Regions from separate parts of the Cellulosimicrobium sp. SL-1 genome, predicted to be linked through region 2. Evidence: riboswitches for the same ligand, from Rfam matches in the RefSeq annotation. Region 2 holds a riboswitch; the other holds the start of a gene.

Region 1 (14,867 bases), on a different contig from region 2:
CACGCCCCACCAGGTGAACGCCCACCCGGTGACGGCGGCGACGTCGCCGAGCCAGCCGGGCATCTCCGCGAGGAGCAGCAGCGGGAACGCGTACAGCAGGGCGAACGTGCCGGCCTTGCCCGCGAAGCTCACGGGCAGCGGCCCGTAGCCGTGGCGGGCGAGCAGCGGCAGCAGTCCCGCGAGCAGGACGTCGCGCGCGACGATCGCGACGACGAGCCACACGGGCACGACGTCGCGCCACGCGAGCCCGAGGAGGGTGACGAGGATGAAGAGGCGGTCGGCGGCGGGGTCGAGCATCTGCCCGAGGCGGCTCACCTGGTCCAGGCGGCGCGCGAGCACGCCGTCGAGCCAGTCCGACGCCCCGGACACCGCGAGGACGACCAGGGCCCACACGTCGTCGCCGCGCACGATGAGCACCGCGAACACGGGCACGAGGAGCAGCCGCAGGAGGCTGATGACGTTCGGGACGGTCAGGACGCGCGAGCTGACCTGCTGCCCTGCCGTCACACCCACCGCCCCGTGCTCGCGTCGCGCCGTCGCGGCGACCTGCCGCGCGCGACCATCCTACGTACCGGCCCCGGTGACCTGGGCCCTCATTTCGCGGCGCGGCGCCCCGCAGGGCCCGAAATCACCCGCTTCGCCCGGTGTCCGGGGCGGGCCGGGCACCGGCGGGGCGGGTGCGGGTGAGGGACGTCACCGGGCCCGGCCCCGCGGCCCGCCCGCGCCCTCCGGTACGATGGGTGGACCTTTGGAGTTCGTCGCTCGTCCCGCGTGTGTCCGTGAGAGTGGCCGACCCCCCTGATCTCCCCGATCGTGGCGGTGGCCGGCCTGGTGTGTTCGGGAGTGCGACCTGCGAGAACCGACCCGGTGACCGCACGCCACTCCACACCCCGAAACGAACGGTCCTCACCCTTTCATGACTGCTGACGTCGTCGCGCCCTCGCACGCCCTCGACCACTCCACCGACACCTCCCCCGCCGTCGCGGAGCAGACCGCTCCCACCGGCCCCGTGTTCTCCGACCTCGGCCTGCCCGCGCCCCTCGAGCGCGCCGTCGCCGACCTCGGGTTCGTCACTCCGTCCGCGATCCAGGCCGAGGCCATCCCCGCGCTCCTCGCGGGCCGCGACATCACCGGCGTCGCGCAGACCGGCACCGGCAAGACCGCCGCGTTCGGCCTCCCGCTGCTCGCCGCGATCGACCCCACGCTGCGGCGCGTGCAGGCCGTCGTCCTCACCCCGACGCGCGAGCTCGCGATGCAGGTCGCCGACGCCGTCGAGTCGTTCGCGGCGCACCTGCCCAAGGTCGACGTCGTCGCCGTGTACGGCGGCTCGCCCTACCAGCCGCAGCAGCGGGCGCTCGCGGCCGGGGCGCAGGTCGTCGTCGGCACGCCGGGGCGCGTCATCGACCACATCGAGCGCGGCACCCTCGTGCTCGACGACGTGCGCTTCCTCGTGCTCGACGAGGCCGACGAGATGCTGCGCATGGGCTTCGCGGAGGACGTCGACACGATCTTCTCCCGCGCGCCGCGCGAGCGTCAGGTCGCGCTGTTCTCCGCGACGATGCCCGCCCCGATCCGCCGCGTCGCGAACGAGCACCTCACCGACCCGGTCGAGATCGCCGTCGCGCGGCAGTCCTCCACGGTGACGAGCGTGCGCCAGACGTACGCCGTCGTGCCGTTCCGCCACAAGACCGGCTCCCTCGTGCGCGTGCTCGCCACGTCCGACGCCGAGGCCGCGATCGTGTTCACCCGCACGCGCGGCGCCGCGGAGGAGGTCGGGTCCGCGCTCGTCGAGCGCGGCATCTCGGCCGCGACCATCTCGGGCGACGTCGCGCAGAAGGAGCGCGAGCGGATCGTGGAGCGCCTGCGCTCCGGGGCGCTCGACGTCCTCGTCGCGACCGACGTCGCCGCGCGCGGTCTCGACGTGGACCGCATCGGTCTCGTCGTGAACTTCGACCTGCCGGGCGAGCCCGAGGCGTACGTGCACCGCATCGGCCGCACCGGCCGCGCGGGCCGCACCGGCGAGGCCCTGAGCTTCGTCACCCCGCACGAGCGCGGGCGCCTGCGCGCGATCGAGCGCACGACCCGCACCCCGCTGCAGGAGATCGAGATCCCCTCCCCCGCGGACGTGTCCGCGCACAAGGTGCGGGCCCTGCTCGGGCAGGTCCCCGCCCGCCAGGAGGCGGGCCGCCTGTCGATGTACGCCGACATGGTGCGCACCTTCCTCGCCGAGCACGACGTCGACCCGGTCGACCTCGCCGCGGCCATGGCGGCGCTCGCGGTCGGTGACGACGGTCCGCGTGCCCGTGAGGAGCAGGAGCGGTTCGAGGCGGAGCGGGCCGCGGCGCGCGAGCAGTCGAAGGCGCGTCGTACGGAGCGCGCGGGCGAGCGTCCGTCGCGCGGCGACCGTGCGTCGGGCCGCCGCGAGGGCGACGGGACGCGCGGTATCCGCCGCGACGCCGTCGGGACGCGCTACCGCCTGTCGGTGGGGCACAAGGACGGCGTGATGCCGGGCGGGATCGTGGGCGCGCTGACGAACGAGGCGGGTCTGGCCGGGTCGGACGTCGGCAAGATCGACATCTTCCCGTCGTTCTCGCTCGTGGACATCACCGCGCCGCTCGACGCGGACACGATGGACCGCATCTCGCGGGCGCGGGTCGCGGGCAAGGCGCTGCGCATCCGTCTCGACGAGGGCGCGCCCGCGTCCCGGGGCCCGCGTGCCGGGCACGGCCCGTCGGGTCGTCGTGACGAGCGTCGTGACCGGTTCGACCGTGCCGACGACCGGGGCGAGCGCAAGCCGCGCCACCGCGCCGCGTTCTGACCGCTCCGCCGACGGCAGCCCCGCCGGCGCACGACGACGGCCCCCGGATCTCCTCGATCCGGGGGCCGTCGTCGTCGGTGCGGGGTGACCGTGGCGCGGGAACGGTAGCCGCGCGCCTGCGGTGCTTACTCGTGGGCCTCGCCGTGCGCCTTCACCAGGGCGGCGAGGCGACGCGCCTCCGCCTCGCCCCGGGCGCCGTCGGCCCGTTGGATGCCCATGACGGCGAGGGTGGACCCGTCCGCGAGGTCGAGGCGCACCCACGCGTCGCCGGAGCCGAAGCGGACCGACACGATCTGGGGCCAGGCGAGGCGGCGCGTGTAGATGACGTTGCGCACCCGCAGGCCCTCGCGCGTCGGGACGGCGTGCACGCCGCCCAGGCGCCACAGCAGCCACGCCGCGAACAGCGCGAACGCCGCGATGGACAGCCGGTTCACCCACGACGTGCCGAGCGGCCCCGTCGCGGACAGCCCCACCACGACGCACCCGCCGACGACGACCACGCCCGTCGCCCAGGCCGACACCAGCCCGAACCGGGGCCGGAACGTGCGGTACGGGTCGTCGTCGCGGTCGCCCGGCAGGCCGGGGTCGGGGAACGGGTCGGTGCTCATGCCGCCACCGTCTCACACCCGCCGACCACCCACCGGCGGCACGAGGTCAGAGGCGCGAGGCGTGGATCCGGGTCACGAGGATCGCGCGCGCACCCACGTCGTACAGGGCGTCCATGACCTGGTTCGTGCGGTCGCGGCGCACCATCGCCCGCACCGCCGCCCAGTCCCGGTCGTGCAGCGGAGACACCGTGGGCGACTCCAGGCCCGGCGTGATCGCGACCGCACGGTCCACGAGCGACACCGGCACGTCGTAGTCCATGAGGACGTACTCGTGCGCCGTCAGCACCCCCTGCAGACGACGCGACAGCACCTCCACCCCCGCCGGGACGTCCGCCTCCGCAACCTTGCGCGGCCGGATCAGCACCGCCTCCGACACCAGGATCGGGTCGCCGAACACCTCCAGGCCGGCGCCCCGCAGCGTCGTGCCCGTCGAGACCACGTCCGCGACGACGTCCGCCACCCCGAGCTGCACCGCCGACTCGACCGCACCGTCCAGGTGCACCACCGTCGCGTCCACCCCGTGCGCCCGCAGGTGCCCCTCCACGAGGACCTCGTACGACGTCGCGACCCGCAGCCCCTGCACCTGCTCCAACGACGTGATCGTCCCCGCCGGCGCCGCGTAGCGGAACGTCGACCCCCCGAACCCGAGCTGCATGTGCTCCACCGCGTCCGCGCCCGAGTCCAGCAGCAGGTCCCGACCCGTGACCCCGACGTCGACCGTGCCCGACCCCACGTACACCGCGATGTCGCGCGGGCGCAGGAAGAAGAACTCGGCGTCGTTGTCCGGGTCCGCCAGCACCAGCTCGCGCGGGTCACGACGCTGCCGGTACCCCGCCTCGCGCAGCATCTCGACGGCAGGCTCGGACAGGGACCCCTTGTTGGGGACGGCGATACGCAGCATGACAGGACCTTCGTTCAGGGGATCGGGCAGGAAGAGGGGAACAGCAGGGACGAGCGAGGGGCGAGCGGCGCTCGCGGCCGGGAGCGGGGACGCTCACCGGCGCGGCCGCTCACAGATGCTCGTACACGTCCTGCAGGCTCAGACCCTTCGCCAGCATGAGGACCTGCAGGTGGTAGAGGAGCTGGGAGATCTCCTCCGCCGTCTTCACGTCACCCTCGTACTCGGCGGCCATCCACACCTCGGCGGCCTCCTCGACCACCTTCTTCCCGATCGCGTGCACGCCGGCGTCCAGCTCAGCGACCGTGCCGGAACCGGCAGGTCGCGTCGTGGCCTTCTCGGACAGCTCCGCGAACAGGGACTCGAACGTCTTCACGGGCTCCAGGGTATCCGCCGCCCGGACCCGGCCGGGGCGTGTCCGCCCAGCGGGCACGCCCCGACCGCCCCCGTCAGAGGTCGCGCAGCGCCACGACCGTCGCGACCGCGGCCTCCGCGGCCTCCGCACCCTTGTCCTCGCGCGACCCCTCCAGGCCCGCCCGGTCCAGGGCCTGCTGCTCGTCGTCGCACGTCAGCACACCGAACCCCACCGGCACCCCCGTGCGCACGCTCACGTCCGTCAGACCCGACGTCGCCGCCTGGCACACGTACTCGAAGTGCGGCGTCCCCCCACGGATCACCACCCCCACCGCCACCACCGCGTCCGCACCGTGCTCCACCGCACGCGCCGCCGCCACCGGCAGCTCGAACGACCCCGGCACCCGCACCACGCTCACGTGCGACACGTTCGCCGCCGCCAACGCCCGCCGCGCGCCCGCCAGCAACCCGTCCATCACCTCCGTGTGCCAGCTCGCCGCGACCACCGTCACCCGCAGCCCCGACCCGTCCACGCTCACCGTCGGCGCACCTGCCCCGCTCATCCCTCGTCCTCCTTCGTCTCCGTACCCGGCTCGTCGCCCGGCTCCACCAGGACAGCCCCGTCCGGGACCTCCACCGTGTCCAGCAGATGACCCATCGCCACCTTCTTCGTCACCAGGTACGCCCGGTTGTGCTCCCCGTGACCCACCTCGATCCGCTCCGCCCCCACCACGTCGATGCCCGACGCCACCAGACCCGTCACCTTCGCCGGGTTGTTCGTCAGCAACCGCACCCGCGACAACCCCAGGTCCGCCAGGATCGCCGCCGCCGCCCCGTACTCCCGACGGTCCACCGGCCACCCCAGCTCCAGGTTCGCCTGCACCGTGTCCAGACCCGCGTCCTGCAGCTCGTACGCCCCGATCTTCGCCAGCAACCCGATCCCCCGACCCTCGTGCCCCCGCAGGTACACCACCGCACCCCCCTCCGCCGCGACCCGCCCCAACGCCGCCTGCAGCTGCGGACCGCAGTCGCACCGCAACGACCCGAACGCGTCCCCCGTCAAGCACTCCGAGTGCACCCGCACCACCGGCACCACCTCCGTCCCGACGGCGCTCGCGGCCTCCGCACCAGCCTCACCCCGACCCGAGGCACCAGCAGGGGCGACCGCAGGGACCAGCGCCACGTGCTCCGCCCCCGTACGCAGGTCCCGGTACCCCACCACCCGGAACCGGCCGTGCACCGTCGGGAGCTCCGCCGAAGCCGTGCGGTGCACCCGCCGCGCCACCGCCTCCCGACCCGGCACCTCCATGGCCACCGCAGGCGCCGGGTCGTGCACCCGCCGCCACGCCACCAGGTCCGCGATCGTGATCAGCACCAACCCGTCACGCTCCGCCAACGCCGCCGCGTCCCCCAGACGCATCATCGTCCCGTCGTCGTGCACCAGCTCCGCGATACCCCCGACCTCACCCCTCCCCGCCAGACGCACCAGGTCCACCGCGGCCTCCGTGTGCCCCGCACGATGCAGCACACCCCCCGGCACCGCCCGCAACGGCAGCACATGACCCGGCCGGATCAGATCACTCGCACCCGACCCCGGGTCCGCCAGCACCCGCAACGTCCGCGCCCGGTCCTCCGCCGAGATCCCCGTCGACACCCCCGTCGCCGCGTCCACCGTCACCGTGTACGCCGTCCGCCGCGGATCCTGGCTGTGCGGCACCATCAACGGCAGCTCCAACGCGTCCGCCCGCGCCGCCGGCATCGGCGCGCACAGGTACCCCGACGAGTGCCGGATCGTCCACGCCACCCACTCCGCCGACACCCCCTGCGCCGCGAACACCACGTCCGCCTCGTTCTCCCGGTCCGGCGAGTCCGCCACCAGCACCGGACGCCCCGCCCGGATCGCCGCCAACGCCTCCTCCACCGACCCCAGCCGCACGCCCCCCGACCCCTCCGGCACCGCGGCGCTCGCGGACCCCGCGCCCGTCACGACGCGCTCCCGGGGACCACGCCGGACACCAGCAGGCGTTCGACGTACTTCGCGAGCACGTCCACCTCGAGGTTCACCCGGTCGCCCGGCACCAGTCGCCCGAGGATCGTCGCCTCGAGCGTCGTCGGGATCAGCGAGACGCCGAACGTCTCGTCGTCCACGTGCGTCACCGTCAACGACACCCCGCTCACCGCGATCGAGCCCTTCTCCGCCACGTAGCGCGTCAGACCCCCAGGCGCGGAGAGCACCAGGTCGTCCCACCGCTCCCCCGGCGCGCGGCTCACGAGCGTGCCGACGCCGTCCACGTGGCCCTGCACGACATGACCGCCCAGCCGCGCGTCCGCCCGGACGGCCCGCTCCAGGTTCACCGGCGACCCGGCCACGAGGTCACCCAGCGCAGTCCGCCGCAACGACTCCGGCATCACGTCCGCCGTGAACGACCCGTCGCCCCCGAGGCTCGTGACCGTCAGGCACACCCCGTTCACCGCGATCGAGTCACCGAGCCCCGCGTCCGACGCCGCGAGCGGCCCCTCGACCGTGAGCACCGCGTCCTCCCCCACGCCACCCGGGAACGCGATCCCCCGGACCCTGCCGATCTCCTCCACGATCCCCGTGAACATCAACCCACCCGTCCTTCCGTGCTCTTCCTGGACACCACCAGCGCGTCGTCCCCGACACGCCTCACCTCCACCGTGCGGAACCGGTGCGCGTCGGCGATCGTCGCCACACCCAACCCGTCCACCGCCCGCCGCCCGCTCCCCAGCAGCACCGGCGCCACGTACGCGTGCAGCTCGTCCACCGCCCCCGCGGCCAGGAACGCGGTCGCCAGCGTCGGACCGCCCTCCACCAGCACGTGCCGCACCTCGCGCTCCGCGAGCCGCTCCAGCACCTCACCGACGTCCCGCGTCAGCACGTGCACCAGCTCGCTACCCTCCCCGCGGACCCGCGCCGCCGGCGGGATCCCCCGCAGGCCCACGACCACCCGCAACGGCTGGTGCTCCGCCAGACGCGCGGCGCTCGCGGCGTCGTGCGCCGCGTCGTGGGAGGGGCCGTGGCCGCGCACCCGCGCCGTGAGCTCGGGGTCGTCGGCCAGGAGCGTGCCCGTGCCGACGACGATCGCGTCCACCTCCGCCCGCACGCGGTGCGCGTGCTCGCGCGCTGCGGGCCCGGTGATCCACCGGCTCGTCCCGTCCTGGGCGGCCACGTAGCCGTCGAGCGTCGTGGCCGTCTTGAGCGTCACGTACGGCGTGCCGCGCCGGACGGCCGTGAGCCACACCCGCAGGAGCTCCTCGCCCTCGGCGGCGCGCAGGCCGCGCACGACGCGGACCCCCGCGGCACGCAGCCGGTGCGCGCCGCCCGTGGCGACGGGGTTCGGGTCGTCGACGGCGAGCACGACCTCCGCCACGCCTGCGGCGACGAGCGCGTCGGCGCACGGGCCGGTGCGACCGGTGTGGGCGCACGGCTCGAGCGTCACGACCGCCGTCGCGCCGGCGACGTCGACGCCGCGCTCCCGGGCGTCCGCGAGGGCCGCCGCCTCGGCGTGCGGCGTGCCCGCGCCACGGTGCCACCCCTCGGCGAGCACGGGCCGCGGGTGCGGGTCGATCGAACCGGGCGCGGCGCCGTCGGGCAGGGTCGCGCCGGGCGGAGGGCCCAGCAGGACGCACCCGACCCGGGGGTTCGGCCCGTGCGCCGGCCCTCGGGCCGCCAGCTCGAGCGCGCGCGTCATCGCGTCGTCGACCGTCAGGGTGCGGGGGTGCTCGCCCATCGTCCTCCTCCCGGGCACGGGCGCTCCGGGGTGAGGGCGGGCGGCGGGTCGAGCCACGAGGGCTCGACGGCGTCGCTCACCACGGCGAGGCCGTCACCGTCCCGGACGGGTGCACCGGCGGGTCGCCGGAGCACCACGCGCCGAGGCGTGGCCACGCCGCACGTGCTTCCTCCCATCCGGACTTTCACCGTCGGTCCTGGAGTTCCACCAGGTCAACCGCGCGTGGGCGCGGGTCGCGGACTGTCACCGCCGGCTCGGAATTGCACCGACCCCGGAGCACGTTCGTGCGTACTGCGTTCTGCAACCGCCGATGCTACTCCGGGTGCGCTCCGCGCGGGCGCGACCGACGGTCCGACGCGTTCTCGCCCGCTCCCGTCGAGGTCCGCGCTCGCGAGAACCGCCTCACCCTGAGCGGCCGCCCTTCGCCGTCCGACGACCGCCGCCCCGCTCCTCTGTGCTTGGTGGTGAGTTTTCCGCGGTCTGGCAGGAGTGAAATTTGCGCTTGGCACACTATTTTGTGGGGAACGAAGAAGGGGCCCGTAGTGGGCCCCTTCTCGTCCTGACGTCAGTGGGCGTGCGCCGATGCCTCCGCCAGCTCGCGCAGCGCCTGGATCTCCTCGGGCACGTTCTCCGCCCCGTAGACCGCCGATCCGGCGACGAAGACGTTCGCCCCCGCGTCCGCGGCTCGCTCGATCGTCGAACGGGACACTCCCCCGTCGACCTGGATCCACACGTCGAGGCCCGACTCGCTCACGGCCTCGCGCGCCCGCCGGATCTTCGGCAGCGTCCCCTCGATGAAGGACTGTCCGCCGAAGCCCGGCTCGACCGTCATGACGAGGATCATGTCCACCTCGGTCAGCAGGTCCAGGAAGGGCTCCACCGGCGTCGCAGGGCGCAGCGCGACGCCTGCGCGGGCTCCCAGGCGGCGGAGCTCGCGAGCGAGCCGCACAGGGGCAGCAGCGGCCTCGGCGTGGAACGTGACCGACGCCGCGCCCGCCTCCGCGTAGGCCGGCGCCCAGCGGTCAGGGTCCTCGATCATGAGGTGGGCGTCGATCGGGACGGGCGACACCTGCGCCAGGCGCTCGAACACCGGCAGCCCGAGCGTCAGGTTCGGCACGAAGTGGTTGTCCATGACGTCGACGTGCGCGTAGTCCGCCGTGGCGATCGCGTTCAGGTCGCGCTCGAGATTCGCGAAGTCGGCGGACAGGATGCTCGGTGCGATGAGGGCTGCCATGGGCCCCAGCCTAGGGGCGCGTGCCGGAGCCCGGTGCTCGTACCCTCGTCGCGTGAGCGACCTCTCCTCCCCCTCCCCCGGCCCGGCCCCTGCCTCCGTCCGCGGCACGCCGCACCGCCCCGGGGACCCGCACGCCTCCGCACCCGTCGTGACGGTGCGCCCGGCCACGGTGCACGACCTGCCGCGGGTCGCGGAGATCGCCGCCCCGTTCGTGCGCGACACGTGCGTGACGTTCGAGGAGGAGGTCTGGGACGTCCCGGCGTGGCACCGCAAGCTCGACGACGTCACCGCGCGCGGCCTGCCGTTCCTCGTCGCCGAGGTCGACGCCCCGGGCGGGCCGAGCTCCCCGACCGGCGCCGTCGTCGCGGGCTACGCGTACGCGTCGGCCTGGCGCCCCAAGCCCGCCTACCGGCACACCGCCGAGGACACGATCTACCTCGACCCGGCGCACGCCGGGCGCGGGGTGGGCACCGCGCTGCTCGCCGCGCTCCTGGAGGCGGTCGCCGCCGCGGGGGTCCGCCAGGTCGTCTCCGTCGTGGCCGACGTCCCCGAGGCCGCCGGGTCGCTCCCGCTGCACCGCCGCTTCGGCTTCGTCGAGGCCGGGCGCCTCACCGCCGTCGGGTTCAAGCACGGCCGCTGGGTCGACACGATCCTGCTCCAGCGCACCCTCTGAGCACCCTGGGGCGCCCCGACCCGGCGGGGCGAGCAGGCGGTCCTGGTGGGTGAGGGCGCGCGGACCCGCCGCGACCACCTGCTCGGCGTGAGAAGGAGACCGTTAGACGGCCAGGGTTCGGCGGAGGTCGGTGGTACGGCGCTCGACCGTGCGCCAGGCGTGACGGCTCACGCCGGGGTGGGCGTCGCGGTCGATGTCCGCGAGCGCCGCGAGGAGTCCGTCGAGGGTCTGGGCGACGGCGCGCTGGGCGCGTCGGCGGGGCAGCCCCCAGGTGGTGCCCTCGGTGACGAGGTGGTCGGCGGTGAGTCGGTCCATGTCGCGTTCGCCGGCGACGTCCATGGCGAAGACGCGGGAGGCGTGGTCGTGGTGGAGGTGCATGGCGATGTCGTAGGCGGGGGCGAGGCGGACGGTGCCGTCGGCGTGGCGCAGGACGGAGATGTTCTTGGCGTGGGCGTCGGTGTTGCCGAGGGCGAGGTTGAGGGTGGTGAGGGCGAGGAGGGGGTCGGGGCGGGTGCCGTCGTCGCGCAGGGTGCGGGCGATGGCGGCGAGGGAGGGGAAGCGGCGGCCGTGCTGGAACTTGCGTTCGGGGTCGCGGGTGTTGATGCCGAGGGCCTGGGCGGCGTCCTCCTGGTGGAGGCGTGCGGTGCCGGTGGGGTCGGTGGGGTCGGGGACGCGGTCGTAGCGGGTGACGACGATGGCGCGTTCGCCGTCGAGCTCGGTGACGTGGGCGTGGACGGTGGTGAGGCCGACGCGGCGGGCGAGGTCGAGGGCGGCGGCCTCGGTGTTGACGAGGTCGGCGGTGGGTGAGTCGGCGGGGCGGGCGACCTTGAGGATGTGGGTGGTCGGTGCGGAGCCGTGGGGTCGGGCCCAGCCGTGCTCGTCGTGGAGGAGGGTGATCTTGGGTTCCATGCCGGGCAGGGAGCTGGTGAGGTGGTCGGTGCGGCCTTCTCCCCCGCTGCGTGCGACGGCGGCGCGCAGGAGTCGTGCGACGGCGGCGTCGTCGAGGCGTTCGGGGGTGCCGGGGGTGGGGAGGGGTTGTCCTTCGGGTGCGAGGAGGACGGCGCCGGCGGTGTCGTGGCCGTAGTGGACGAGGAAGGCGAGGGCGTCGTCGGGGTCGATGCCGGCGTCGATGGCCATGGCGTCGCGGGTGCGGCCCTCGGGGAGGAGTCCGTCGAGCCAGGCGGCGACGCGCGCGGGGTGGGGCGGGGGGTCGTCGGGTGGGGTGATGGGCAGCAGGTGGGACAGGACACGGGCGTCGTGCCCCCAGCGGTCGAGCGCGTCGGTGGGCCAGGTGAGGGTGACGCGGGGTGTGCCGTCGGTGGTGCGCAGGCCGGTGGGTGCGAGGGTCGCGACGGGGGTGCCGTAGAGCCAGGCGGTGAGGGTGGTCATCGGCGTTCCTGGAGTCGCAGGTCGACGTCGAGGGTGTCGAGGAGCTCGAAGAGTCGTTGGACCCAGAGGTTCTCGACGCCGTTCTCGAGCTCGGAGAGGTACTGGCGGGTGATGCCGAGCTCGTCGGCAACCTGGGCCTGGGTGAGTCCGCGGGTTCGGCGGACGCGGCTGAGGTAGGCGCCGAGGTCGCGGGGGCTGCGGGGGGTGGTCCAGGTGTCGGCCATGCTCGCTCTCCTGCCGTGGGGGCGCTGACGTGCTGCCGTGTCGGGATTCCCTGACACGAGGTGTTGTCAGGTTACTCCGACATCCCCGCGTTGTCGAGATATCACGACATCGCGACGCGGGGCGCGGCGCTCACACCGTGCGGCGCAGGAGCGTGAGGTGCATGGCGTCGGTGCCGTGGACGTGCGGCCAGAGCTGGACGTCCTGACGGTCCCCGAGCTCGACGGTGTCGCGCACCTCCGGACGCACGACGTCGCGCACGACGTCCGGGGCGTCGAGGACCTCGACATCGTCGCGGCGGCGCAGCACGTCGGCGACGACGACCTGGGTCTCGGCGAGGTGGGGCGAGCACGTGACGTACCCGACCACTCCCCCGGGCCGGACGGCGTCGAGCGCGGAGTCGAGGAGCTCGCGCTGGAGCCCGGTGAGGGGCGCGAGGTCCGCCGGGGTGCGGCGCCACCGCGACTCGGGCCGGCGGCGCAGGGCCCCGAGGCCCGTGCAGGGGGCGTCGAGGAGCACGCGGTCGTACGCGCCCGGCTCGTCCTGCCCGACGGCGCGCCCGTCACCCGTGCGCACGGCCTCCACGGCGTCCGCAGGGACGGCGGCGAGCGCCTTCTCCACGAGGCGTGCGCGGTGCGGCTGGACCTCGTTGGCGACGAGGCGCGCCCCGCGCTCGGCCGCGAGCGCCGCGAGGAGCGCGGCCTTGCCGCCCGGGCCGGCGCACAGGTCGAGCCAGCGCGCGTCGTCGCCGGTGGAGCCGGGCTGCGGTCCGGTGAGCGGTGCGGCGGCGAGCGCGAGGGCGACGAGCTGGCTGCCCTCGTCCTGGACGCCGGCGCGGCCGTCGCGCACGGCGCCGAACGCGGCGGGGTCGCCGCCGTCGAGGGTGAGCGCGGTGGGTGCCCAGCGGGCGGGGGTGACGCGGCCGTCGCCGTCGGCGAGCTCGTGGGGGTCGGCGAGGCCGGGGCGCGCGACGAGCGTGACGCGGGGGGCGTCGTTGTCGGCGGCGAGGAGGGCGTCGAGCTCGTCCACGGGGCGTCCGTTGCCGGCGAGGGCGTCGCGCAGGGCGCGGGCGATCCACACGGGGTGGCTCTGGGTGGCCGCGAGCGCCGCGAGGGGGTCGGGGGCGTCGTCGGCGAGGGTCGTGAGCCAGTCGTCGAGGGGGGTGCGGGCGACGCGGCGCAGGACGGCGTTGACGAGCTGGGCGCTGCCGGCGCCGGTGCGTTCGCGGGCGAGGCCGACGGTCTCGGAGACGGCGGCGTGCTGCGGGACGCGCATGGCGAGGAGCTGGTGGGTGCCGAGGCGCAGGACGTCGAGCACGGGCGGGTCGAGGCGGTCGAGGGGGCGGTCGAGGCAGTGCGCGAGGATCGCGTCGTAGCGGCCGCGCAGGCGCAGCGTGCCGTAGGCGAGCTCGGTCGCGAAGCCCGCGTCGCGCCCGCGGATGCCGCGCTCACGCAGCAGGGGCGGCAGGACCAGGTTGGCGTAGGCGTCGGAGCCGTCGACCTGGCGCAGGACGTCGTACGCGACGGCCCGTGCGGGGTCGGTGCCCTTGCGACGCTGGGAGGGTGCCGCGGAGCCGCGGTGCACCTCTCCGCGGGAGCGGGCGGCGCCGCGCTGGCGCCCTCGGGCGTCGCGGCGCTCGTCCCCCCCGCCGGCCCGCGCCGCACCAGAATTCGAACGTGCGTTCGAGTTGTCGCCTCCACCCGGGGTGCCATCGCTCGAACGCCTGTTCGACGCGGCGCCCTCCCGGCGCTGCGGTCGCCCGTTCCTGTTCGAACGTGCGTTCGAACCGTCGCGGTCGCGGCGCTCGGCGCTCATCGGGCGGTCTCCGCACCGAGGACCGTGGCGTCGTCGAGCCGGGCACCGCGCGCCCAGTCCGCGGCGGCCATGTGCTTCTTGCCCACGGGCGCCACCTCCCCCAGCTGGACGGCGTGGGTCGCGGTCCCGACGAGCACCTCCTTCTTCCCGGCGCGCACGCGCCCGGGGGCGAGGTCGACGACGTCGGGCCGCGGGGTGACCGGGCCGAGCCCCAGGCGCGCGGGCGTACCGTCGGCGCCGGGCAGGGTCGTCCACGCCCCGGGGGCCGGGGTGCAGCCGCGCACCAGGCGGTCGACCGCGAGCGCCGGGTGGTCCCAGCGGACCTCCGCGTCGGCCGTCGTGAGCTTGGCGGCGTGCGAGACGCCGTCGGCGGGCTGGGGCTGCGGGCGCAGGGTGCCGTCCTCGAGGGCGTCGAGGGTGGCGACGAGGAGGCCGGCACCGGAGACGGCGAGGCGGCCCAGGAGGTCGCCCGCGGTGTCCCGGGGCCGGATCGTCTCCGTCGTGGTGCCGAGCGTGGGCCCCGAGTCCAGCCCTTCCTCGATGAGGAACGTCGTCGCCCCGGTCACCTCGTCGCCCGCGATGATCGCGCGCTGCACGGGCGCCGCGCCGCGCCAGGCGGGCAGGACGGAGAAGTGCAGGTTGACCCACCCGTGCCGGGGCACGGCGAGCACGTCGGGGCGCAGGATCTCCCCGTACGCGACGACGGGTGCCGCGTCGACGTCGAGCGCGGCGAAGCGCGCGAGGAACTCCTCGCCGCGGGGCCGGTCCGTGAGGACCGGGATCCCGGCCTCCTCGGCACGCACGCGGACGGGGCTGGGGGTCAGGCGCCGTCCGCGGCCCGACGGCGCGTCGGCGCGCGTGAGCACGGCGACCACCTCGTGGCGGGAGTCGAGGAGGGCGTCGAGGGACGGGACCGCGGTATCCGGGGTCCCCGCGAACAGCAGGCGCATGGGCCCGATTCTAGGTGGCCGGGCAGGGCGGCAGACCCGGGAGCGGCCCCGTGCACGGGTCATGCGCCGGCGCGCACAGGCGCGCGGTCGGGCCCGGGGGTCAGGTCGCCAGCGTGGCGACCGGAGGGAACGCGGGGAACGCCTCGTCGCCCAC
Region 2 (14,867 bases):
AGCACGAGCCCGACGACGAGCAGCCCGACGAGCGTGAGCACGGCCGGGGTCAGCGACTCCCCCGTGCCGAGCGTGTCGAGCACCCACTTGGTCACCATCGGCGTCGCGAGGGTGGCGGCCGTCGTCCCGAGACCGAGCACGAGGCCGAGCAGCAGGGTGCGGCGGTGCGGGCGGACGAACTGCCACAGCACCGCGAGGCGCGGGAGGAACGGGCCCCGCGGGGTGGCGTCGCGAGGAGCGGGCGGGGCCTCGGGCGTGGTGGCGGTCGGGGACATGTCGTCAACCATGGTTGACATCCTCTCTCGTGTCAACCGTCGTTGACGCGGCGCGGGCGGTCGCGCGCCGGAGCGCTCGACGCCCCTAGTGGAACATGAGTGTTCCATCCGTGACAAGCGGCGTTCCGTCACGGCGCGGGCTATCGTGGGCCGCGTGACGGCACGAACGAGCGCGCGGAGCACCGCCGCGGCCACGCCCTCCGGAGCGGCACCCGACGCGCCGCCCACGAGCGGCACCCGCACCCGAACCCGGCGCGCGATCCTCGACGCGGCCGTCTCGGTGCTCAGCACGGACAAGTCCGCGTCGCTCGGCGACGTCGCGCAGGCCGCCCAGGTGGGCCGCACGACCCTCCACCGCTACTTCCCCGAGCGCGCCGACCTCGTCGAGGCGATCGGCGCCGAGACCGTCGAGCGCACGCGCGCGGCGATCGCCGCCGCGCGGCTCGACGACGGGCCCCCGGCCTCGGCGCTGCGCCGCCTCGCCTTCGAGTACTTCGACCTCGGCCCCTGGTACATGGTGCTGTTCACCGAGCTCGCCGACGCCGAGTCCGCGTTCTGGGCCGAGTCCGAGCAGGCCGAGGAGCCGGTGCGGGAGCTGCTGCGCCGCGGGCAGGAGGCCGGCGTCGTCGACGATCAGCTCAGCGTGGCGTGGATCGTCCGCACGCTGTGGTGGATGCTCTTCAACGCGTGGTCCATGGCCGACGACGGCGAGATCTCGCGCGCCGACGCGCTCCGCATGGCTGTCCGCAGCATCGAGGGCGTCGCCCTCACGCGCGAGGGCCGCGCATGAGCGTCAGCCCGGGGCCGGCGCCCCGCCCCGGCCTCGGCGAGCGGCTGCGCCGCTGGTGGCAGCGGGCCGACGACGTCCGGACCGGCGTGCGCTGGGCGAGCGTCGCGACCGTGCTCGGCGGGATCGTCGTCGCGGTCGTGTGCCTCGTGCTGGTGCTGCGCGGCCGCGTCTGGGCGTGGGTCCCGCTGGTGGTCGCGGCGGCCGTCGCGCTGCGCGAGGTCCGCTACCTGCAGCGCGCCGCCCGGGGCGGGCGGCCCCGGTACCAGGAGAACGCCCCGCGCTGACCGCCGGGCGGTCGCTCGTGCGGGCCGTCGCGCGGTCGGCCGTGGGGTCGCCCGTGCGGTCGGCGGTGCGAGAGCGTGCACCTCGCGGGCCACGAGGACCACGCGCGCGTCATCCGGAGGTCGCACCCCGGCGGGCCGCAGAATCCACCGGACGGGCGACGCGCCCGGGGTGCGCCGCGGGACAGACTGTCGGTACGGCGCCGGTCAGCGGCGCCGGCCAACCTCCGGAGGCGCACCGTGACCCCCACCCCCGCCCGGGACACCGCGTTCCCCGCCCACGACGGCGCACCCGAGCAGCCGTCCGCCCGCGCGGCAGCGCGCGGCCTGCGCTTCACCGCGCGCCGCGCGTCCCGGGCCCGACGGCGGGGCGCGGCCCCCGCGCGTCGGCCCGCCGTCCCCCCGGTCGAGCGGGCGAACGGCTGGGTCGTCGCGCTGGCCGTGGCCGCAGGAGCCGTGCTCTTCTCGACCCTCGCGATGAAGGCGTTCCTCGGCGGCTGACCCACCCCTGCCCCCACGACGCCCGCAGCGCGGCCGAGGCGCCTCAGAGCCGCGGGTCGACCGGCTCCGACTCCAGCGCCAGCACCGCGAACACCGGTTCGTGGACGCGCCACGTCGGCTCGCCGCGCGCGACCCGGTCCAGCGCCTCCAGACCGAGCGCGTACTCCCGCAGCGCGAGCGAGCGCTTGCGCCCCAGCGACCGCTCGCGGAGGCGCTCGAGGTTGCGCTCCTCGGTGTACTCGGGTCCGTAGATGATGCGCAGGTACTCACGGCCGCGGACCTTGAGGCCGGGCTGGACGAGCCCGCCGTCCTTGCCCGGCACCCCCTGTCGCCGCACGAGGTTGGCGAGCGGCTTGACGACCATCCCCTCTCCCCCGGCTGCCGTCAGCTCCTCCCACCACGCCGTGCCCTCGGCGCGCGACGCCTCGTCGGCGAGGTCCACGACCACGCGCCGCGTCGCCCGGAACAGCGCCGGGTCCGCGGCGACGAGCGCGTCCGCGACGCCGAGGTGCCACAGGTGGTCACGGCCGGCGTACGTCGCCCCCGTGACCTCCGGCGAGCCCGGTCGCCCTGCTGTCCCGCTCGCGAGCACCTGGAACGGCGCGACCTGGACGCCGTGCAGCGGGTCGGCGCCGCCGCCCCCACCGTCGCCGACCGCGCCTGTGTCCCAGCGGTAGCGCCGGTACGCCTCGACGAAGAGCTCGGCGTCGGTCGCGCGCCGCGCCGTCCGACGGCGCAGCTCGCCCACGTCGACGCCCCGCGCCTCCGCCGCGGCGAGGGCCGCGAGCGCCGCGGGCATGACGGCGCGCGCGGCCGCGCCGACGCTCGCGTACTGGTCGCGCAGGAGCTGGTCGGCCTTGAGCGACCACGGCAGGACCTCGGCGTCGAGCAGGACCCAGTCGGCACCGAGCGCGTCCCACGTCCCGGCCGCGTCGAGGGCCGCGGCGACCCGCGCGAGGAGGAGCTCCGTCGTCGGGCCGTCGAGGAACGACCGCCCGGTGCGGGTGTGGACGGCGCCGGGCGCCTCGATGCCGAACCGCTCCGCCACGACGCGGGAGCCGCCCGGCCCCGAGTCGCGCGCGACGAGCAGGACGGCGCGCGACCCCATGTGCTTCTCCTCGCACACCACGCGGTCGACGCCGTCGCGCGCGTACGCGGCGAACGCGCCATCGGGGTGCTCGAGCAGCCCGGGCAGCGTCGAGGTCGCGACCGGGCTCATCGTCGGCGGCAGGTGGAGCAGCAGGCGCGGGTCGACGGCGAACCGGCTCATCACCTCGAGCGCCCCCGCCGCCTGCTCCTCGCCCACGGTCACGCGCCCGTGCGTCGCCGTCTCGACGCCGCGGCGCCCGAGCACGTCGGTGACGCTCAGCAGGTGGTCCTCGCGCGCGGGCGATCCGGGACGGGACGCGCCGTCGGGCAGGAAGGGGCGCGCGGGCGCGTAGTACTCGCGCGCGGCGGGCACCTGCACGACCTCCTTCTCGGGGTAGCGCAGCGCGGACAGCTTCCCGCCGAAGACGCACCCGGTGTCGAGGCACATCGTGCCGTTGACCCACTCGACCTCGGGCGTGGGCGTGTGCCCGTAGAGGACCATGGCGCGTCCGCGGTAGTCGTCGGCCCACGGGTAGCGCACGGGCAGGCCGAACTCGTCGGTCTCGCCCGTGGTGTCGCCGTACAGCGCGAAGCTGCGCACGCGGCCCGACGCGCGGCCCTGGTAGGACTCCTTGAGCCCGGCGTGCGCGACCACGAGGCGGCCGTCGTCGAGCACGAGGTGGGACACGAGGTCGCGGCAGAAGGCCTCGGCCCCGCGCCGGAACTCCTCGGGCTCCGCGGCGAGCTGGGCGAGCGTCGTCTCGAGGCCGTGGGAGACCTTCACGTCGCGCCCGCCGAGCGCGCGCACGAGCTTGTGCTCGTGGTTGCCCGGCACCGCGAGCGCGTGCCCCGCACGGACCATGCCCATCGCGAGCCGCAGCACGCCCGGGGAGTCGGGCCCGCGGTCGACGAGGTCACCGAGGAAGATCGCGCGTCGGCCCTCGGGGTGCGCGGCGTCGACGGGCCGGCCGGCGTCGTCACGCACGACGGCGTAGCCCAGCACCCCGAGCAGCGCCACCAGCTCGTCGAGGCAGCCGTGGACGTCGCCGATCGCGTCGAACGGACCGTGCTCGTCGCGACGGTCGGTGAGCAGGGGCGTGCGCACGACCTGGGCCGCTGCCACCTCGTCCTCGCCGCGCAGCACGTGCACGGTGCGGAAGCCCTCGCGCTGGAGGCTCTTCAGCGACGACCGCAGCGCCGCGCGCTGGCGCTTCACGACGTGCGCTCCGAACCCGCGGTCCGAGCGCGCCGCGTTCCGCTCCACCGCCACCTTCTCCGGCACGTCGAGGACGATCGCGACGGGCAGGACGTCGTGCGCGCGGGCGAGCGCGACGAGAGACCCGCGGGCCTCGCGCTGCACGTTCGTCGCGTCGACGACCGTGAGCAGGTTCGCCTCCAGCCGCTTGGACACGATGGTCTCCAGGACCTCGAACGCCGCGCGCGTGGCCGCCTGGTCGTTCTCGTCGTTCGACACGAGCCCGCGGCACACGTCCGACGACACCGTCTCGTACGGCCCGAAGTGCTCGCGCGCGAAGGTCGACTTCCCCGAGCCGGACACGCCGACGAGCACCACGAGGCTCGACGCAGGCACGCGCAGCTCGCGCGTGGAGCTCGGGGGCGCGTGCGAGGTCGCGCGCTCGGCCGTCTGCCCGGTCATCGGGCCTCCTCCGTGGTCCGTGCCGGGGCCGAGGCCGCCGGGGTCTCGGGCGACGCCGCGTCCGGAACGAGGGTCAGCACCGCCATCTGGGTGGGTGCCCCGACGTCGGGGGCGAGCGGGCCGACGTCGCGCAGCTCGACCGCGTACCCGTAGCGCTCCCCCGCGGCGGCCGCCCACGCGCGCAGCTCCGCGCGCGTCCACTCGAACCGGTGGTCGGGGTGGCGCACGCGCCCGCCGCCGGGGCCGTCCAGCAGGTTCGGGTAGTGGACGTTGTACTCGGCGTTCGGCGTCGTCACGACGACGGTCCGCGGCCGGGCGTGGCCCAGCACCGCGGCCGTGAGCGCGTCGAGGCGCGACGGGTCGACGTGCTCGACGACCTCCATGAGCACCGCGGCGTCGAACCCCGCCACCCGGTCGTCCACGTACGTGAGCGACGACTGCACGAGCCGCACCCGCTCCCGCTCGGCGTCGCTCGCCTCGTGCAGGCGCAGGCGCACCGCCGCCCGCTCGAGCTCGCGCGCCGACACGTCGGTCCCGAGCACGCGCGTGAAGGTCCGGTCCGCGGCGAGGCGACGCAGGAGCGCGCCCTCTCCGCACCCGAGGTCGACGACGGTCCGTGCCCCGGCGTCGTGCAGGGCCGCGAGCACCGCGTCGGCCCGCTGCCGCGCGAGCGGCGGCTCCGGCGTGTCCTCGGCGTCGCCCGCCGTGACGACGCCGGTCCCCGTCAGGGCGCCCTGCGGGCCCACGTCGGACGACGCGACGGCGCCGGCCGGCGTGCCGGCGGCGGGTGCGGCGCCCTCCTCGGGGGCGTCCCCGTCGAGCGCGGCGAGACGCGCGGTGGCGTCCTCCACGTAGCGGCGCTGGTGGGCGAGGTAGCGGTGCAGGATCTGCGCACGCTCCGGGTGGACCGCGAGCCAGCCGCCGCCCGCACGCACGAGCTTGTCCACCTCGTCGGTCGAGACCCAGTAGTGCTTCGCGTCGTCGAGCACGGGCAGCAGCACGTAGAGCTGCGCGAGCGCGTCCGCGAGCCGGCGGGTACCGCGCAGGCGCAGGTCGACGTGGCGCGACGCGCCCCACGACGGCACCGTCGGGTCGAGCGGCTCCGCCGTCGCCGTGACGCTCCACCCCAGCGGCTCGAACAGCCGGCGCGCGAGGTCCGCGCCGCCCCGGCACGGCAGGGACGGCACGTGCACGTCGAGCGGGATCGGGGCGTCCGCGAGCGCCGGTCGTGCGTCGCACCGGCCGCTCATCGCCGTCGCGAACACCTTGCCGAGCGCGACCGCGACCATCGACGACGCGGCGTACGGGCGGTCGTTCACGTACTGCGCGAGCGCGAACGCGTCGCCGCCGCCGAACCGCTTGTTCCGCACGATCCCCACCGGGTCGACCTCGAGCAGCAGCGCGACCTCGCACCGCTCCGCCGTCGCCTCGGGGTAGAAGACGTGCGCGCGGCCGACGGGCAGGTCGAACACCTGCGCCCGGTCCGGGTGCTTGTGCAGCAGGAAGCCGAGGTCGGTGGCGTCGTCGAGCGTCCCGGGGGACGCCGTCGCGGCGAGGGTCACGAGCATGGCCGCCATGGTGCCACCCGGCGGGGACCACGGCACCGGGTTTGTGGACGACCGTCGGGGCTGTGGACGGCCGTCGTCTCACCCGCTCCAGCCGTCGACGCGGGGGTCGCCACAGGTCTACCGTCGAAGCACGGGCGCCGCTGCCGACGGCACGCGCCCGGCCACCGTCGGGCCGGAGGCCGCCCCGGGGCTCAGGCCCCGCCGGCGGCCGCCGCGTCCCACACCACGACGTCGCCCGCCCGGACCGTGCCGGACGACAACAGACGGCACACGACGCCGCCCCGCGCGTGCATCGCGCGCATCGCGCCGGGCGCGATCCAGTCGTCGAGCAGCCGGCACGGCGCGGCGATCCGCAGCACCTGGAGCTCGACGTCCCCGATCCGCAGGAACGAGCCCGGCTTCGTGGGCAGGTCGCCGTGGGTGAGCGTGACGTTGCGCCGGGTCAGACCGGGGTCGATCTCCTGCCCGAGCTCCGCGGAGGCGGCGGCCAGGTCGGTGAGCGTCTGGATCGTCACGTGCCGGTGCTTCGACCCGTGGTACCGGTCGCCGACGAGGCCCTTGCCCTCCTCGGCCTCGACCGACGCGACGACCCGCGTCGGCAGCCGACGGGCCTTCGCGACGTGGATCGCGTGCACGCGAGGCTGGTCCGGCATGGCACCAGCCTCGCACCCGGCGCCGCCCGGGGGCCACCGTCCCCGGGCCGGGCGAGCGCCGGGTACCGGTGTACCGTCCGGTGCATGACCGACGTCCGCAGCCGCACCCATGCCCAGGCCGTCGACGCAGCGATCGAGCTCTTCACCCGCAAGGGGTACGAGCAGACGACCGTCGAGGAGATCGCCGACGCCGCCCAGGTCAGCCGCGCCACCTTCTTCCGCCGCTACGGGTCCAAGGAGGACGTGGTCTTCGCGGACCACGAGCTCCTGCTCGACGAGGTCGTCGTCATGCTCGCCGCGACGCGGCCCGTGCCCGACGCCGAGGGGCACCTCACGCCCGACCCGACGGTCGACCCGTACCTCGAGGTGTGCCGCGCGGCGCGGCTGGTGTTCGACCACCACGTCGGTCAGCGCGAGACGTCCCTGGCCCGCTGGCAGCTCCTCCAGCAGGTGCCGGCGCTGCGCGACCGCGAGCTCGTCACGACCCACCGCTACGAGCGCGCGTTCACCGCGTACCTGCGCGACGCGCTCCCGCCGGACGAGCGCCGCTCGACGGCGTCCATCGCGTTCGCGGCGTCCGTCGTCGCGGTGCACAACGCGCTCCTGCGCCGGTGGCTGCGCTCCCCCGAGCAGGACCTGCGCCCCCAGCTCGAGGAGGCGTTCGCGGACCTGCGCCGCGCCGCCGTCGGCCGGTACGCCGCGCCGGACGGCGCCGCCCGGGAGCGCAGCGGGGACGGCGTGCCCGCGGCGCGCCGCGTCGTCGTGACCGTGGTGGACGCGGACGCGGACGCGCAGGCCGTCGCGGACGACGTCGCGCGCGCCGTCCGCGACGCCCTCGCCTGACCCCTCCCACCCCGCCCCGCCGAACAGGTGGTCCTGGTCCGTCTGCGCCTGCGGACGGACCAGGACCACCTGCTCGGCGGCGCAAGATCGCATCGTGTTCCAGTCCGTGGGACGGTGCGGTGCGAGTCCCGTGCCCGGGGAATGCGCGAGTAGCATCGGCGGTTGCAGAACGCAGTACGCACGAACGTGCTCCGGGGTCGGTGCAATTCCGAGCCGGCGGTGACAGTCCGCGACCCGCGCCCACGCGCGGTTGACCTGGTGGAACTCCAGGACCGACGGTGACAGTCCGGATGGGAGGAAGCACGTGCGGCGCGGCCGTCCTCGGCCGGGCTCTCGCGAGCCCGCGCGACGGGGCGCGGTCTCGCCGTGGTGAGCGACGCCGTCGGGCCCTCGTGGCCCGTCCCCGCCGCCCGCCCTCACCCCGGAGCGCTCGTGCCCGGGAGGACGAGGACATCCGATGGACCTGATCCACGCGCTGTTCGACGCGCAGCTGACGATCGGCGACCAGCACCTGCTGTGGCGCGAGATCGTGGGCAACGGGTTCGGCCTGGCGTCGGCGCTGGGCGGCATGCGGCGCAAGGTGTGGGCGTGGCCGGTGGGCATCGTCGGCAACCTGCTGCTGCTCACGGTGTTCCTCGGCGCGGTGTTCGCGACGCCCAACCCCGTCAACCTGCTCGGCCAGGCGGGCCGCCAGGTGATGTTCGTCGTCGTGTCGGTCTACGGGTGGGTGCAGTGGCGCAAGACCCAGGCGCGGCTCGGTGACGCCGACGCGGACAGCCACGGCGTCGCCGTCGTGCCGCGCTGGGCGTCGTGGCGCCAGCGCGTGTTCCTCGTCGTCGCGCTCGTCGGCGGCACGGCCCTCCTGACCCCCGTGTTCCGCGCGCTCGAGTCGTACGAGCCCGTCTGGGCCGACGCGTGGATCTTCATGGGCTCGCTGCTCGCGACGTACGGCATGGCGAAGGGCTGGGTCGAGTTCTGGCTCATCTGGGTCGCCGTCGACGTCGTGGGCGTGCCGCTGCTGATCTCGGCCGGCTTCTACGCGTCGGCGTTCATGTACGTGTTCTACGGCGCGTTCACGCTCGTCGGGTTCTTCGTGTGGTGGCGCGTCAACCGCCGCGCGGCCGCCGCTGCCGAGGCGGACGCCGCGGCGGCGGGCGCGCCCGCCTGACCCGCGACCTCCCCGACCAGCCACCTCGATACGCCGTCTCGATTGACTGAGACGCGGTATCGCTGCACTATGGGAGGGACCGCCGCCGACGCCGGGCCCGCACCCCGGGCAACCGCGTCGAGGACGGTCGACCGACCGCAGCCGCCCTCCCAGGGGAGCACCGATGCCCACCACCCCGATCATGCCCGGCGTCACCGAGCCCACCTACGACCTCGCGACCCCGCTCGACCTCGACTACGCCGGCGCGTTCGCCGACGCAACCGAGGAGGACCGCGCCCACCTGCAGCGCGTCCGGCAGTTCGTCCAGGACGAGGTGCTCCCCGTCATCGACGACTACTGGGAGCGCGCCGAGGTGCCGTTCGACCTCGTCAAGCGCATGGGCGAGCTCGACCTGCTGCGCGACGGCGTCGACGTCGACGGTCGTCCGCACGTGAGCCAGCTCGCGGCAGGCCTCGCCGCCATGGAGATGTCGCGCGGCGACGGCTCCGTCGCGACGATCTGCGGCGTCCAGGGCGGTCTCGCGCTGCGCAGCATCCAGATGCTCGGCTCCGACGAGCAGCGGGCGAAGTACGCCGAGCCCATGGCGCGCGGGGAGATCCTCGGCGCGTTCGCGCTCACCGAGCCCACCCACGGCTCGGACTCCGTCTCGCTCGAGACGACGGCGCGCAAGGAGACGCGCGACGGCGTCGAGGGCTACGTGCTGAACGGCGAGAAGAAGTGGATCGGCAACGGGTCGTCGGGCCACATCACGGTCGTGTGGGCGCGCCTCGTCGGCGACGACGGTGACGGCCAGGTCCACGGGTTCGTCGTGCCGCAGGACACCCCCGGCTACACGGGCACGACCATCACCGGCAAGGTGTCGCTCCGCGCGATCTGGCAGGCGCACGTCGTGCTCGACGACGTGTTCGTCCCCGCCGAGAACGCCCTGCCCGGCGCGCGGTCGTTCAAGGACACCTCGCGCGTGCTCTTCGCGACGCGCCTCGGGGTGGCGTGGGCCGCCGTCGGGCACGCGGTCGCGTGCTACGAGGCCGCGGTCGCGTACGCGAAGCAGCGCGTCCAGTTCGGACGCCCGCTCGCCGCGAACCAGATGGTGCAGGAGCGCCTCACCCGGATGCTCTCGACGATCACGCAGCTCCAGCTCCTCGTCGCGCAGATGACGCGGCTCGACGAGGCGGGGACGCTCACCGGCCCGCAGGCGTCGCTCGCGAAGTACACGTGCACCCGCGGGGCGCGCGAGGTCGCGGCGAGCGCGCGCGACCTCCTCGGCGGCAACGGGATCCTGCTCCAGAACCGCGTCGCGCGGCACTTCGCCGACATCGAGGCCCTGCACACCTACGAGGGCACCGAGTCGGTCCAGGCGCTCATCGTCGGGCGCGACATCACGGGCGTCTCCGCGTTCGTCTGACGGTCCCGAGGGCGCACGCCCTCCCCCTGCTCCCCGGCGCCGCTCGCCCCTCCTCGCGGCGCCGGGGCTCCTTCCTGTTCGCCCCGTCTCCTCGCCCTCCCCGGATCGGAGTCCCATGAGCACCGACGCCAGCCCCCTGCCCGACGCCGCCGCCGTCACCCCCGAGGACGAGGTCACCCCGGTCCTCCTGCACGGCGCGCGCACCCCGTTCGCGCGCTTCCGCGGCGCGCTCGCCTCCCTGTCGGCGGCCGAGCTCGGCGCGCACGCGATCCGCGGCGCGCTCGCGGCCGCGGGCGTCGCGCCGGAGCAGGTCGACACGGTGATCGTCGGGCAGGTCGTGCAGGCGGGCGCCAAGCAGGGCCCCGCGCGCCAGGCCGCGATCCTCGCGGGCCTCGGCTGGGACGTGCCCACCGTGACGATCAACAAGCTGTGCCTCTCGGGCCTCACCGCGATCATCGACGCGGCCCGGCTGGTCCGCACGGGCGAGGCGAGCGTCGTCGTCGCGGGCGGCCAGGAGTCCATGACGAACGCGCCGCACCTCGTCGTCGGGTCGCGCTCCGGGTTCGCGTTCGGGGACGTGACGATGGCCGACTCGCTCACGCACGACGGCCTGAACGACCCGTTCAGCGGCGAGGTCATGGGCGAGCTCACCGACCGCGGCTGCGCGACGCGCGGCATCGGCCGCCCCGAGCAGGACGCGTTCGCGCTGCGTTCGCACCAGCGGGCCGCCGCGGCGCGCGACGCCGGGCGCCTCGCAGAGGAGATCGCCCCCGTCGAGGTGCCGCAGCGGCGGGGCGAGCCGGTCGTCGTCGAGCACGACGAGGGCGTGCGCGCCGACACGACGCTCGAGGCACTGGAGCGCCTGCGCCCCGCCTTCGTGCAGGACGGGACCATCACCGCCGGGTCGAGCTCGCCCCTGTCCGACGGCGCGGCGGCGGTCGTCGTCGCGAGCCGCGCCTTCGCGAAGCGCAACGGCCTGCCGTGGCTCGCCGAGATCGGCGCGGCGGGCCAGGTCGCAGGACCCGACAACTCGCTGCACTCCCAGCCGGCGCGGGCCATCGAGGCCGCCGTGAAGCGCGAGGGCATCGCCGCGGCGGACCTCGACCTCGTGGAGATCAACGAGGCGTTCGCCGCCGTCGCGCTGCAGTCCGTCGCGGACCTCGGCATCGACGCGGACGTCGTCAACGCCGACGGCGGCGCCATCGCGCTCGGCCACCCGGTCGGCGCGTCGGGCGCTCGGCTCGCGCTGCACCTCGCGCTCGCGCTCCGTCGCCGCGGGGGCGGCGTCGGCGCGGCGGCGCTGTGCGGCGGCGGCGGTCAGGGGGACGCGCTCGTCCTGCGCGCCTGACCCTCCGGGCGGGCCCCCTCGGGGCTCCGCCGCGCGAGCCGACCAACCCTGGTGCACGATGCTGCACCAGGGTTGGCGCGTTTCGGCCGCCGCGTGTGACGCAGATCGCGCCACGACGGCCGGATTTCGCGTCATGGATCGCGCCTGACGTGGTCCCTCTCCCTGGAACCGCCCCCCACGAGAGGACCGTCATGACCACCGTGACCGACGCAGCCCGCCGTACCGCGAGCCGTGCGCGCCGCTCGCACCTGTCCGCCGTCGCCGTCGCGCTCGTCGGGCTCGCCGCAGGCTTCGCCGCGGCGCCCTACCTGCTCGGCTGACGCCTCCCGCTCGACGGGCCCGGGACCGCGGCCCCGGGCTCTCGTCATCCCTCGGTCGTCGTGCTCCGCGCCGGCTCGCGCGCGAGCAGCTCCTCCAGCCGGTCCAGCAGCGGGACCTGGCCCGCGACGACGAGCCCGCGGGCGCGCGCGAGCGCGAACCAGCCGGCCCGGTCGAGCTCCGGGAACTCCTGCATGCGCCCCGAGCGCGGCGGCCACTCCAGCGCGAACGTGTTGCTCGCGATCGTCGTGACGTCGAGGTCCGCCTCCCGCGCCCACGCCGCGACGAGCTTGCCCGCGCGCTGGCGCACCGTGCCGAGGTCGAGGTCCGGCGCCGCGCCGGCAGGAGCCGGGACGCCGAGCTCTTCGGCGAACTCGCGCAGCGCCGCCGCGTGCTCGTCCTCCCCCGGCTCCACCTCGCCCTTGGGGATCGTCCACCCGCCCGCGTCCTTGCGCGCCCACAGCGGGCCGCCCATGTGCCCGAGGAGCACCTCGACGGCGTCGTCCCGGAACCGGTAGAGCACGAGCCCTGCTGACTGCTTCACCCCTCCTTCCTACACAGCCGACGGCGAGACGGCCCGTCGGGGCCGGGTCGCCACCGCGCGGCCGGGCAGCCCACGAGCCCGGGCCGGGGTGGAGAACCGGGGCGCGCCCGGCCCGGACCGCGTGGGTGGCGCGGCGTAGCGTCGGACGTCCCAGGACAAGAACGCAGGAGGGGACGACCATGACCACGCCGAGCGTCACGCACCTCAATCCTGCCGGGCTGCACCGCAACCCGGCGTTCTCGCAGGGGACCATCGTCGAGACGGGCCGCACGCTCTACGTCGGCGGCCAGAACGGCACCGACGCGGACGGCGCGATCGTCGAGGGCGGCATCGCGGCCCAGACGGCCCAGGCGCTGCGCAACGTCCTCGCAGTGCTGGCCGAGGCAGGCGCCGGGCCGGAGGACGTCGCGCGGCTCGCCGTCTACCTGGACCCCGAGGCCGACCTCATGGAGGGGTTCGCCGCCGTCGGCGAGGTCTGGGGCCAGCACCCGGCCGCCGTGACGGTCCTGCGGGTCGGGATCGCGCGGCCGGGCGCGCTCGTCGAGATCGAGGCGGTCGCCGCGCTCCCCGCCTGACGCGGGGCACCGGCTCCCGCGCGCGACGACGCGGGGGTGCCGCTACTGTCCGGGGGTGCCAGCCCACCGGACCCCGTACCGCGCCCTGTGGCGGGCCGCGGTGTACGGGGTCGCGGCCTCCCTCCCCGTGCTCGCGCTCGCGTGGCTCGTGCGCGCGGAGTCGGGGGTCGTCGTCGACGCGGACCGCGCCGCCGTCGCCGCGGCGACCCGGTTCACCGGCGAGCGCCCCGCGCTCGAGCGCGCGCTCCTCGTGGGGCAGGAGGCCCTGGCCGCGCGGTGGATGAACCTCGCCGCGATGGGCGTGTGCGTCTGGGCGTGGCGACGCCACGGGCTCGGGTCGCGCGCGGCCTGGGCGGCCGGGACGATCTGGGGCGCGTGGGCCCTCGGGCTCGGCGCGAAGGAGGTCGTCGGCCGCGCGCGGCCCGTCCTCGAGGACGCCGTGTCGACCGTGCCGGGCACGAGCTTCCCCTCCGGGCACGCGATGAACGCGGCGGCCGTCGGGGTGACGCTCAGCGTGCTCGTCTGGCCGCTGCTCGGGCGGCGAGGCCGCGTCGCGGTGATCGGCGGTGCGACGGCGCTCGCCCTCGTCACCGCGGCCGACCGCGTGCTGCTCGGCGCGCACTACCCCTCCGACGTCGTCGGCGGGATCCTCCTCGGCGGCGCGGTCGCGGGGGCGTCCGCCGTCGGCTTTCACGGGTGGACCGCCGCGCGGTCCGGCCGTCCCTCCGGAGACACTCCCAGGAACGAGGTCTGATGCAACCCTTCGTGCACCGCTACGAGCTGGACACGACCCGCCCCACGGCGAAGGAGGTGCTGCGCGACGTCGGCCTGCGGGCATTCCTCCCGGGGGCGGTGCTGTGGGTGGTCATCGTCGCGACGGGCTTCCTCGTCACCGGGCCGCTCGGCGACCTGCCGGGCGAGGTCGCGGTCAACCGGTGGTTCGAGCAACGGCGCACGCCGTTCTGGGACACCGTCACCGACGTGCTCTCCCTCATCGGCACGACCGAGTTCATCATCGGCGGCACGCTGCTCACCGTCGCGCTCGTGTGGTGGCGCACCCGGCAGTGGTGGTTCGCCCTCGTGCCCGCGCTCGCCGTCGCGCTGCAGGCGCTGATCTTCCTCACGTCGTCGATCGTCGTGGGGCGCGAGCGGCCCGACGTCTCGCGGCTCGACGAGGCGCCCCCGACGTCCAGCTTTCCCTCGGGGCACACGGGCGCGTCGGCGGCGTTCTACCTGACGCTCGCCCTGCTCGCGCAGCGCATCACGCACCCCGTGCTGCGCGTCGTCGTGACGGTGCTGTGCTGCCTCGTGCCGCTCGGCGTGGGTCTCTCGCGGCTCTACCGCGGCGCCCACGGACCGGCGGACGTCGTCGTGGGACTCCTCAACGGCATCGTGTGCTGCGTCCTCGCGTGGCACTACCTGCGCCGCGACCTGCGCTCGAAGCGCTGAGAGCACGCAGGGTCGCGCTCCCGGCGCCCCGCCCACGACGCTCTCCCCCGACCACGACGACGGCGGGCCCGGTCCGAAGACCGGGCCCGCCGTCGTCGTGCGGGGGCCGTCCGGGCGGCGCACGCGGCGCCCGGACCAGCCGTCAGATCACTCGCACAGACCCACCGGGTCCCACGAGCCCCACGTCACGGAACCGGGGAGCTCGCCCTTCGTCCACCACTGGGCCGTGTAGTTCACGCCCGCACGGGACACGGTCTGCCCGCCGGTGTAGACGGCCTCGCGCGACCAGGCCGGGGCGCAGACCGCCGCCTCGACCTCGGGCGCGGTGCCGCAGGGGCCGATCTTCTTCCACGCGCCCCACGCCGACGAGCCGGGGACCTCGTTGCGGGTCCACCACTGGGCC

Evidence for each region. A riboswitch is a leader RNA that binds a small molecule or an ion and turns the genes downstream of it on or off. The one in region 2 is predicted to bind FMN.
Region 1: it holds a riboswitch for FMN, as region 2 does, so the genes downstream of both, ribD (bifunctional diaminohydroxyphosphoribosylaminopyrimidine deaminase/5-amino-6-(5-phosphoribosylamino)uracil reductase RibD) here and pnuC (nicotinamide riboside transporter PnuC) in region 2, are expected to answer to the same signal.

The regions. Positions count from the first base shown of each region.
Region 1 covers NZ_JAACJC010000007.1:207,699-222,565, reverse strand. The annotation lists gene GWJ10_RS13040 (CDP-alcohol phosphatidyltransferase family protein) at 1-507, opposite strand, end outside; gene GWJ10_RS13035 (DEAD/DEAH box helicase) at 917-2,818, shown strand; gene GWJ10_RS13030 (PH domain-containing protein) at 2,944-3,426, opposite strand; gene hisG (ATP phosphoribosyltransferase) at 3,473-4,327, opposite strand; gene GWJ10_RS13020 (phosphoribosyl-ATP diphosphatase) at 4,437-4,700, opposite strand; gene ribH (6,7-dimethyl-8-ribityllumazine synthase) at 4,774-5,241, opposite strand; gene ribB (3,4-dihydroxy-2-butanone-4-phosphate synthase) at 5,238-6,665, opposite strand; gene GWJ10_RS13005 (riboflavin synthase) at 6,662-7,285, opposite strand; gene ribD (bifunctional diaminohydroxyphosphoribosylaminopyrimidine deaminase/5-amino-6-(5-phosphoribosylamino)uracil reductase RibD) at 7,285-8,430, opposite strand; FMN riboswitch at 8,589-8,714, opposite strand; gene rpe (ribulose-phosphate 3-epimerase) at 8,996-9,664, opposite strand; gene GWJ10_RS12990 (GNAT family N-acetyltransferase) at 9,717-10,337, shown strand; gene GWJ10_RS12985 (HipA domain-containing protein) at 10,440-11,726, opposite strand; gene GWJ10_RS12980 (helix-turn-helix transcriptional regulator) at 11,723-11,950, opposite strand; gene GWJ10_RS12975 (transcription antitermination factor NusB) at 12,081-13,763, opposite strand; gene fmt (methionyl-tRNA formyltransferase) at 13,760-14,713, opposite strand; gene GWJ10_RS12965 (hypothetical protein) at 14,814-14,867, opposite strand, start outside.
Region 2 covers NZ_JAACJC010000011.1:149,919-164,785, forward strand. The annotation lists gene GWJ10_RS17225 (ABC transporter ATP-binding protein) at 1-287, opposite strand, end outside; gene GWJ10_RS17230 (TetR/AcrR family transcriptional regulator) at 430-1,065, shown strand; gene GWJ10_RS17235 (hypothetical protein) at 1,062-1,349, shown strand; gene GWJ10_RS17240 (hypothetical protein) at 1,587-1,847, shown strand; gene GWJ10_RS17245 (polynucleotide kinase-phosphatase) at 1,891-4,593, opposite strand; gene GWJ10_RS17250 (3' terminal RNA ribose 2'-O-methyltransferase Hen1) at 4,590-6,161, opposite strand; gene GWJ10_RS17255 (MOSC domain-containing protein) at 6,353-6,814, opposite strand; gene GWJ10_RS17260 (TetR/AcrR family transcriptional regulator) at 6,899-7,657, shown strand; FMN riboswitch at 7,840-7,965, shown strand; gene pnuC (nicotinamide riboside transporter PnuC) at 8,115-8,825, shown strand; gene GWJ10_RS17270 (acyl-CoA dehydrogenase family protein) at 8,989-10,230, shown strand; gene GWJ10_RS17275 (acetyl-CoA C-acyltransferase) at 10,346-11,578, shown strand; gene GWJ10_RS20040 (hypothetical protein) at 11,770-11,898, shown strand; gene GWJ10_RS17280 (NUDIX domain-containing protein) at 11,943-12,440, opposite strand; gene GWJ10_RS17285 (RidA family protein) at 12,620-13,015, shown strand; gene GWJ10_RS17290 (phosphatase PAP2 family protein) at 13,071-13,769, shown strand; gene GWJ10_RS17295 (phosphatase PAP2 family protein) at 13,769-14,464, shown strand; gene GWJ10_RS17300 (glycosyl hydrolase family 18 protein) at 14,612-14,867, opposite strand, start outside.